One region of the Arthrobacter sp. 10T44 genome, then DNA from elsewhere that is predicted to be linked to it. Evidence: riboswitches for the same ligand, from Rfam matches in the RefSeq annotation. Region 1 holds a riboswitch; the other holds the start of a gene.
The links. Region 1 has a riboswitch for thiamine pyrophosphate ahead of AC1DBL_RS05190 (bifunctional hydroxymethylpyrimidine kinase/phosphomethylpyrimidine kinase). Riboswitches for the same ligand answer to the same signal wherever they lie in the genome.
Positions count from the first base shown of each region.

Region 1 (4,401 bases):
CGAGGAAGCCTGGGACACCATCGAGGCCTACGTCACCTACGTGGCACCGGACCTGGTGGGCCGGCTTGAGAAGTGGACCAAGGACACAGACATCTTCGCTGCGTGGCGCATCGACGAGCAGATCCACAAAGCACTGGACCGCAAGGTCTTCCTGCCCTCCGGCGGCTCGCTCGTGATCGACCGCACCGAAGCCATGACCGTGGTGGACGTCAACACCGGCAAGTTCACCGGCAGCGGCGGCAACCTCGAGGAAACCGTCACCAAGAACAACCTCGAAGCGGCCGAGGAAGTCGTCCGGCAGCTGAGGCTGCGTGACATCGGCGGCATCATCGTGATCGACTTCATCGACATGGTGCTGGAATCCAACCGCGACCTCGTGCTGCGACGCATGGTGGAGTGCCTAGGCCGGGACCGGACCAAGCACCAGGTTGCCGAGGTGACCTCGCTGGGCCTCGTGCAGATGACCCGCAAGCGGATGGGCACCGGGCTGCTCGAAGTCTTCGGCGAACAGTGCGAGGCCTGCGCCGGCCGCGGCATCGTCACCCACGACGAGCCCGTGGAACACCGCCGTGCCAACACCGTCGCCGCAGAACACCACGTCCCGCGGACCGAGCACCAGCCCGCCGCACGCAGTGAGCGCAAGCGTCGCCGCGGCAAGGGCGGCCAGGGCGGCGAAGCCATGCCGTCCGCACCCGTCGCCGTGCACGCCGAGCCCACCGAGGCGGAGCGCCACGCCAAGGCAGAGGCGACGCGCGCCGCGCTGGCCAACATCGCCGCCGCGGCGCACGCTGCCCACCTGCACGATGGTGAAGCGACAGCAGCTCCCGACGCCGAAACCCGCCAGGCCGCGCTCGACGCCGCCGTGGAACTCGCTTCGTCGGAGGAGGCAGCGGGTCGTCCCGCGGCCGTGCTGACCTTCGGCGGCGAACAGGTTGCCTTGCCCTTCGTCGAGCACGCCGAGGAAACCCCGCAGCCCGCGCTGACCCTGGACCTGCTGACCGAAGCGTTCGCCCACCTGGGCGACGCCGAGACCGGCAAGCCAGCCGCCGCGGCTCCGGTTGCCGAGTCGCCCGCAGCCGAGGTTCCCACGGCCGAGCACGCGGCGGAGCACGCTGCGCCTGCAGCTGCAGCGCCGTCCCGCGCCACCCGGGGCCGCGGCCGCGCCAGGACGGCGCGGATCCAGCCGCCGAGTGTACGTACCGCCGAGGCCGAGGCCCCGGCCCCGGCTCGCCAGGAAGCTGCGAAGGCCCCCGCGGCCCAGGCGCCGGCCCGCCAGGAAGCCCGCAAGGCTCCTGCGGCCCAGGCCCCGGTACGCCAGGAAGCCCGCAAGGCCCCTGCGGCCCAGGCCCAGGCCCCGGACACCACCGGACCCCGACGGGTGCGCCGGAACCGGAGCGCCAGCCGAGCCCAGGGCGCCGCCAACGAGACGTCCGTGCAGCAGCGCGAGACCGCTCCGTCGGTTGAGGCCGTCTCGGTCCATGAGGCCAAGGCCCCGGAGCCGGCGAAGGTGGCCGCCAAGCCCACCGCCAACGAGCCGATCATCCTCGGCGTCGGCGTCCCGGCGTCGGAGCTCTAGGACCAAGCAGGCACCACCACTCGCGGGTTCCGTCCGGGATCGACGTAACATCACGTCGACCCCGGACGGAACCCGCGAGTGCGTTAAGGGGACGGGCTGAAATTTAGCGGGGTTGCCGGCGAGGAACGCTAGGCTGGGGGACTGACACGGGGTGCCGCGCATCGAGCCGGCTGAGATCCAGACCCGTTGAACCTGTCCGGTTAGCACCGGCGAAGGGATGTCTCTTGTCTTCAACAACCCAGCCTGCATCGGCGCAGCCTGCATCTAGCCGAACCTCAGCCATCCTGCAGTCCGTCTTCCCGGAGCCCGACGGCGGGGCCTCAACGCCGCCGCGGATTCCGCGGGTGCTGGCCATCGCGGGCTCGGACCCCTCCGGCGGCGCCGGCATCCAGGCCGACCTGAAGAGCATTGCCGCGAACGGCGGCTACGGGATGGCTGCCATCACGGCACTGACCGCCCAGAACACCCAGGGCGTCCGGTCGGTGCATGTACCGCCGGCAGCGTTCCTGACCGCCCAGCTGGAGGCCATCAGCGACGACATCACCATCGACGCCGTCAAGATCGGTATGCTCGGCGACGACTCGGTGATCGACGCCGTCCGGGCCTGGCTCGAAAAGGTGCGCCCCGGCGTCGTGGTCCTGGACCCGGTGATGGTGGCGACGAGCGGCGACCGGCTGCTCCAGGAATCGGCCGAAACCGCGCTGCGGGCTCTCCTGCCACTGGCGGACCTCATCACACCGAACCTGGCCGAGCTGGGCATGCTGCTGGGGGAGCCGCCCGCCGCGGACTGGGCCAGTGCGCTGGAACAGGGCAAGCGGCTCGCGGCCCTGGCCGGCACCACGGTTCTGGTCAAGGGAGGCCACCTGCCGGCCGGCGGAAGCCAGAACGACGGCGGTTGCCCGGACGCGCTCGTCAACACCGGGGGAGTGCTCGGCCAGCAGACGGTGGTGGTGCCGGGCGAGCGGATCGACACCCGCAACAGCCACGGCACCGGCTGCTCGCTGTCCTCGGCTCTGGCCACGGTCCAGGCCCGGACGGGGGACTGGGAGGCAGCGCTGCGGGAGGTCAAGCCGTGGCTGCTGGGTGCGTTGCGGGATGCCAGCCGCCTGGAGGTCGGATCCGGCAACGGACCCGTGCACCACTTCCACCACCTGCAGCACGCTGCGGCACCCCAGCTTCCTGCCGAGGGCGAGTTCGCCACGCTGCTGGCAGGGCACGCGGCGGACGGGCTGGACGCGATCTACGGCCTGGACTTCATTCGGGGGCTCGCGGACGGTACCTTGCCGGAACCCGAGTTCGCCTACTACCTCGGCCAGGACGCCCTGTACCTCAACGGCTACTCCCGGGTGCTGTCCCGCGCGGCGGCCCTGGCGCCGTCGGAAGCCGAACAACTCTTCTGGTCCCGCTCGGCGCAGCAGTGCCTCGAAGTCGAATCCGAACTGCACCGGAACTGGCTGGCCGGCCGCGCCGTCGAGACCCAGCTGGGACCGGTGACCAAGGCGTACGTGGACCATCTGCACGCGGCATCGCTCGCCGGCAGCTACGGCGTGCTCGTGGCCGCGGCGCTGCCGTGCTTCTGGCTCTACGCGGAGGTCGGCGCCACGCTGCATCGCGAGTTCCTCGCTGCCGGCGCACCGGCAACGCATCCCTACGCGGAGTGGCTGCGCACCTATGCGGACGAGGCCTTCGCGGAGGCGACGCGGCAGGCGATCAGGTACACGGACGCGGCGGCCGGTAGAGGCTCCGAGGCGGAACGCAGCGCCATGGCGGTGGCGTTCAGGCAGTCCTCCCGCTACGAGGCGGAGTTCTTCGACGCGCCGAGGCTGCACGCCTGAGCCGCGCTACGCGAAGCAGCCGGTAGGATAGTTGGGCGCGGTTCCGGAAGTCGCTGCGGCACCATAACTTTGGCCCCCGGGCGCAGGGTGTGGCGTCCGTCACGCACTACCTGCCGGGACCAGCCTCGTTTGCGGCCGAAGGCAAAATTAGCGTAGTCTAGATCTTCGGTGCTTACGCCAACACTTGGGTTATGACCTTGAGGAACAGTTCACCCGTATTACGGGCAGGACTTTTCCGCAGGATAGCTCATGGGTTCCCCCGGGGAATCCACCGGCGTTGAGGCACAGCGTGAGCCGGTCCAAGCATTTGGGCCCCAGGTTCCGCACGCAAATCTAGTAATAAACGTCGAGAGAAGTGAGTTCCCCAGTGGTGTACGCGATTGTCCGCGCAGGCGGCCGCCAAGAGAAGGTTTCCGTTGGAGACTTCGTTACCCTGAACCGCGTCCCCGGTGGAGCCGGCAGCACCTTTGAGTTGCCCGCACTGCTCCTGGTGGACGGTGACAAGGTCACGTCTGCAGCCAAGGACCTGGCCAAGGTAACGGTTACGGCTGAGATCCTCGAAGACCTCCGTGGTCCGAAGATCGTCATCCAGAAGTTCAAGAACAAGACCGGTTACAAGAAGCGCCAGGGTCACCGTCAGGAACTGACCAAGGTCAAGATCACCGGTATCAAGTAACTAACGTTACTGTTCAGGTTTTCAGCAGATTCCCCAGAATTTTAAAGGCAGGCATTTCAAATGGCACATAAAAAAGGCGCGAGCTCCACTCGCAACGGTCGTGACTCCAACGCCCAGTACCTCGGCGTCAAGCGCTTCGGCGGCCAGGTAGTTTCCGCAGGCGAGATCATCGTCCGCCAGCGTGGCACCCACTTCCACCCGGGCGCCGGCGTTGGCCGCGGCGGCGACGACACCCTGTTCGCACTGACCCCCGGCGCTGTCGAGTTCGGCACCCGCCGTGGTCGTCGCGTTGTGAACATCGTGGCTGCTGCAGC
Region 1 covers NZ_JBFTGT010000002.1:142,300-146,700, forward strand. Annotated here, with positions in the region: gene AC1DBL_RS05185 (Rne/Rng family ribonuclease) at 1-1,576, shown strand, start outside; TPP riboswitch at 1,714-1,811, shown strand; gene AC1DBL_RS05190 (bifunctional hydroxymethylpyrimidine kinase/phosphomethylpyrimidine kinase) at 1,858-3,411, shown strand; gene rplU (50S ribosomal protein L21) at 3,779-4,087, shown strand; gene rpmA (50S ribosomal protein L27) at 4,148-4,401, shown strand, end outside.

Region 2 (4,401 bases), on a different contig from region 1:
GACACCCAGTCGATGGACAGCGCCAGCGCGACCGTGATGAGCACGACGCCGGAGAATTTCGCCAGCGGGTTGGCGCGGGTCAGCAGAGCGTGGTTTCCGCGCAGGGTCAGGGCGTCCCTCATGGCGCCGCCACCCCCGGATTCGTCCTGCCGGGTAGTCCCGGCGCGCCCGACTGCGGTGCGCCGAGCTTCAGCTCGGTGCCGCCCAGGACCTCGCTGAACTCCGCGTCGTGGGTCACCGAGACCACCGCGGTCCCGGCGTCGAGAAGCTCGGAGAGGAAGGAGGCCAGTTCCGCCCAGGTGTTGGCGTCCTGGCCGAAGGTGGGTTCGTCCAGCACCAGCACCTGCGGGTGGGCAGCCAGCACGGTGGCCACGGAGAGCCGCCGTTTCTCGCCGCCGGAGAGCGTGTAGGGGTTGGCATCCACGAGCTCGCGGAGCCGGAGCCGTTCCAGCAGCTCCTCGACCCGTTCTTCGCCGCGGCCCAGCTGACGGGGACCGAACATCAGTTCGTCCAGCACCCTGCCGGTGACGAACTGGTGCTCGGGTTCCTGGAACACCGTGCCGATCCTGGCGATCAACTGCTGGGCCCTCCATTTGTACGGATCGATGCCTGCGCCGGCGCTCAGCTCGGTGGTGGCGGACACCGCGCCGGAGACCGGGGAGAGCAGGCCTGCCAGGGTCAGGGCGAAGGTCGACTTCCCGGAACCGTTGGGGCCGGTGACGGTCAACGCCTGGCCGGACCGGACCCGGGCCGTGATGCCGGACTGCACCGGGACGGGTGTTACCGTGCTGAAGCCCCGCAGCAAACCGGTGCGGCGGGGCCGTTCGCGGGACACGGCCAGTTCCTCTGCGGCCAGCAGCAGCTGGCCGGCCCCGGCGTCCCCTTCCGGTCCTGTTCGGCCGCGGCGGGCCCGGGTGGCGGGCACATGGCCCGGCACCCAGACGCCGGCGGAGATGAGCATGTCCCGCGCCTGCTCCAGGACCAGGTCCGGGGGCCCGTCCAGCAGCACGGCGGAGTCCGTGGCGGATCCGGGCTGCAGCACGACGATCCGGTCCACAAGGTCTTTCCAGACAGCAACCCGGTGCTCCACCACCACCAGGGTGGCCCCGGTCTTGTCCAGGCACCGTCCCACGGCGTCGCGGACCTCCAGGACACCGGCCGGGTCAAGGTTGGCGGTGGGCTCATCGAGGAGCAGCAGCCCGGGCCGCATCGCGAGGATCCCGGCGAGCGCCAGCCGTTGCTTCTGGCCTCCGGAGAGCGACGACGTCGGGTGATGCAGCGGCAGGCCGCCCAGCCCGACGTCGTCGAGCGCCTCCCCCACCCGCCGCCAGATGTCCGCCGGGGGGACCGAGAGGTTTTCGGCCCCGAAGGCCACGTCGTCGCCGAGCCGCGACAGCACCACCTGGGTCTCCGGGTCCTGCTGCATCAGCCCGGCCCGCCCGCGCCGGGCCCTGGGCGGGGCTCCGTCGATCAGCAGGCTGCCGGTCTCATCGGAGTCCTCGGCATCAGCGGAAGCAGCAGCGGACGCGGCTGCCGCAGTGCTGTCCCCCAGCACACCGGCCAGGGCGTGCAACAGCGTGGACTTGCCGGCGCCGGACGGGCCCAGCAACAGCACGCGCTCGCCCGGACGGATGTCCAGGTCCAGGCCGCTCACGGCGGGCCGGGCCCGGCCGGCGTGCCGCCAGCCCCAGCCGCGGGCGCTGACCGCGGCCGGGCGTACGTCGTCGACAGACCTCATGCGTGTGCGGGCATCAGGAGAAGACGGGTTCCGATGCCGCCTTGCGGGACCCGAACGAGGCCAGCACCCCGGTCTTGGCCAGGCCGCGGGTGGCGAGCCAGGACAGTCCCCCGGCAATCACCGCTCCGGAGATGGCGCAGAAGATGATGTAGGCGAGCTTGTCACCGGTTTCGTACGCGATGTTCCAGCCCCAGGGCAGGAAGGAGTCGTTCAGGCCGCAGAACAGGCCCGCACCGGCACCGGCCAGCAGGGACACCGGAAGGTTGAACTTCTTGTACAGGAACGCGGCAAAGATGAGTTCGGCGCCCAGGCCCTGCAGGATGCCGGAGATCAGCACGGTGGTGCCGTACTGCGAGCCCATGATCAGCTCGCCGGTGGCGGCCACCGCTTCGCAGAACAGCGCCGCCCCGGGCTTGCGGATAACGAGCATGCCCAGCACCGCCGGGATCATCCAGCCGCCGGCGTAGAGCCCGGTCAGCGGCGGGTAGACCGCGTTGAGCGGGACGGAAACAAGGTTGGAACCCTGGGACCAGGCCCAGAAAATCACACCGCCGGCAACAGCGATCAACGCGGCCACCACAATGTCGACCACGCGCCAGCTGTATTTGCCGGTGGTCAGTGTCTGCTTCGCAGAAATGTCAGTCATATCGTCCTCCTGAGGAACAGGAGGGGAGGGTGCTCCGGCGGCACCGCGGCCTTCGCCACGGGTGCCGGGCACCCTGAGAACTCGACTCCCTTGCGCCGGTACTAACCGGATCAGGTTCGAGGGTCTGCGGCTGTCCGCACTCTCAGCGCCCACCTACGGTTACCTTGGATTTCTCCAGTGATGCCCGACGGCGGCGCTCCCCTGTCGTATCTAAATCGCCCTTGTGGGCTGGCTCAGTTTACACCCGGCGGCACTCCCAAGTGACTCGCAGTCGTTGTCGTTTTGAGGGCTCATAACGGCAACAACTGCGAGTCAGTTGGGCTTGCGCGGCGGCGGCCACCTAACGGAAGCTGAGTCCCATGACCGACGCACCAGTGCCTTCCCCCGAGTACGACCCGGACTCCGCGGAACCACAGCCGCCGGGATCCCTGGCCGCGCTCATCGGCCGCATCCTGGCCGAAATCGACGAACTGCAGTTCCGGTCCTTCAGCAAGGACGACGCGCTGGACCTGGGCCTCCTCCTGGTCCAACTCGGCCGCCAGCGCTCCTACCCGATCGCCATCGACATCAGCAAGGGCGATCAGGTCCTCTTCCACGCCGCACTGGAGGGCGCCACCCCGGACAATGAGCGCTGGATCAAGGCCAAACAGCGCACCGCGGTGCGGTATGAAGTCCCGTCGCTGCTGGTGGGCCTGCGGGCGCGTGCTGCCGGTCAGAGGATCGAGGACAACGCCTGGTTCGACCAGCGGGAGTTTGCAGCCCACGGCGGCTCGTTCCCCATCTACCTGCGCGGAACCGGGGTGGTAGGCACCGTCACGGTGTCGGGGCTGCCGCAGAAGGACGACCACGAGCTGGTGGTCGAGGCACTGACCGAAATCCTCGGCCGCCCGGGGACGCTAGGCTAGGGGAAGCCCTGTTTCCTCCCGCAAGGAGTACGAAGTATGAACATCTTCATCAAACTGCTTGGCACCGGCGTCAGCCTCCTCGCCGGCTTCGTCGGCACCAAGGTAGTCGACACCGTCTGGGAAAAGACCACCGGCAACAAACCGCCCAAGGGCCACGACGACGACGTCCCCACCACCCTGCGCCAGGCCCTGACCTTCGCCCTCATTTCGGCCTCGGTCAGCGCCATCATCCAGGTCCTCGCCAACCGCGGCACGCAGCGGGCGATCACCCGCTTCGCCAAGACCCAGGACCTGGTCTAAGCCATATCGCCGCCGGCGGCGTTACTCGTCGTCGTCGTCCGTGAATCCGCGCTTGCCGGCCGCCTGCTGCACCACGGCTTCCAGCTCGTCGGCGCTCAGCAGCTCGGGGTGCAGGTGCTTGGTGCGGTAGCCGGCGCGGCCAACCATGTGGGCGGAGACCGGCACTGTGAGCAGCTGGAAGATCCACGCGACCACCAGCACCGGCCACACCCACCAGGTGCGCAGCTGCAGCCCCACGGCGCAGAGCAGCAGGAAAAGCCCCAGCACCTGCGGCTTGGTCGCGGCGTGCATCCGGCTCATGAGGTCGGGGAACCGCAGCAGGCCGATGGCCGCGCCGAGGGACATCAGCGCCCCGACCACCATGAACACAGCCGAGACGGTGTCGATTACGGCGTCGGCGGAAATCGTGTCAGGACTCATTGGGCTGCTTCCTCCGGTCGGCCACGAATCGGGCCACCGTCACCGAACCGACAAAGCCGATGATCGAGATGGACACCAGCAGCATCAGGTTGTTCAGGTGCCGGTTCACGGCCATGTCGATGCACAGCGCCGCGCCTAGGATGGCCAGCAGCACGTCGGCGGCCAGCACCCGGTCCAGCAGCGAGGGCCCCCGCGCGATGCGGATGATCGCGCCGGCCGCGGCGAGCGACAGCACGACCGCGGTAATGGTCAAAACCAGCGGCATCACGCCCCGGCCTCCTGCTTCAGTGCGGACAGTTCGGCCCTGGTGCCCATGATCCGGATCAGCCCGGCCTCGGTGTCGCGGACCTCCTTGCGGAGCTTGGCCGCGTCCTCGGCGTCTCGGACATTGA
Region 2 covers NZ_JBFTGT010000001.1:913,865-918,265, forward strand. Annotated here, with positions in the region: gene AC1DBL_RS04315 (energy-coupling factor transporter transmembrane component T family protein) at 1-122, opposite strand, end outside; gene AC1DBL_RS04320 (ABC transporter ATP-binding protein) at 119-1,738, opposite strand; gene AC1DBL_RS04325 (ECF transporter S component) at 1,752-2,384, opposite strand; TPP riboswitch at 2,454-2,597, opposite strand; gene AC1DBL_RS04330 (heme-degrading domain-containing protein) at 2,744-3,289, shown strand; gene AC1DBL_RS04335 (DUF4235 domain-containing protein) at 3,326-3,589, shown strand; gene mnhG (monovalent cation/H(+) antiporter subunit G) at 3,611-4,009, opposite strand; gene AC1DBL_RS04345 (MrpF/PhaF family protein) at 3,999-4,274, opposite strand; gene AC1DBL_RS04350 (Na+/H+ antiporter subunit E) at 4,274-4,401, opposite strand, start outside.
Region 2: another riboswitch for thiamine pyrophosphate. It lies ahead of AC1DBL_RS04325 (ECF transporter S component); the one in region 1 lies ahead of AC1DBL_RS05190 (bifunctional hydroxymethylpyrimidine kinase/phosphomethylpyrimidine kinase).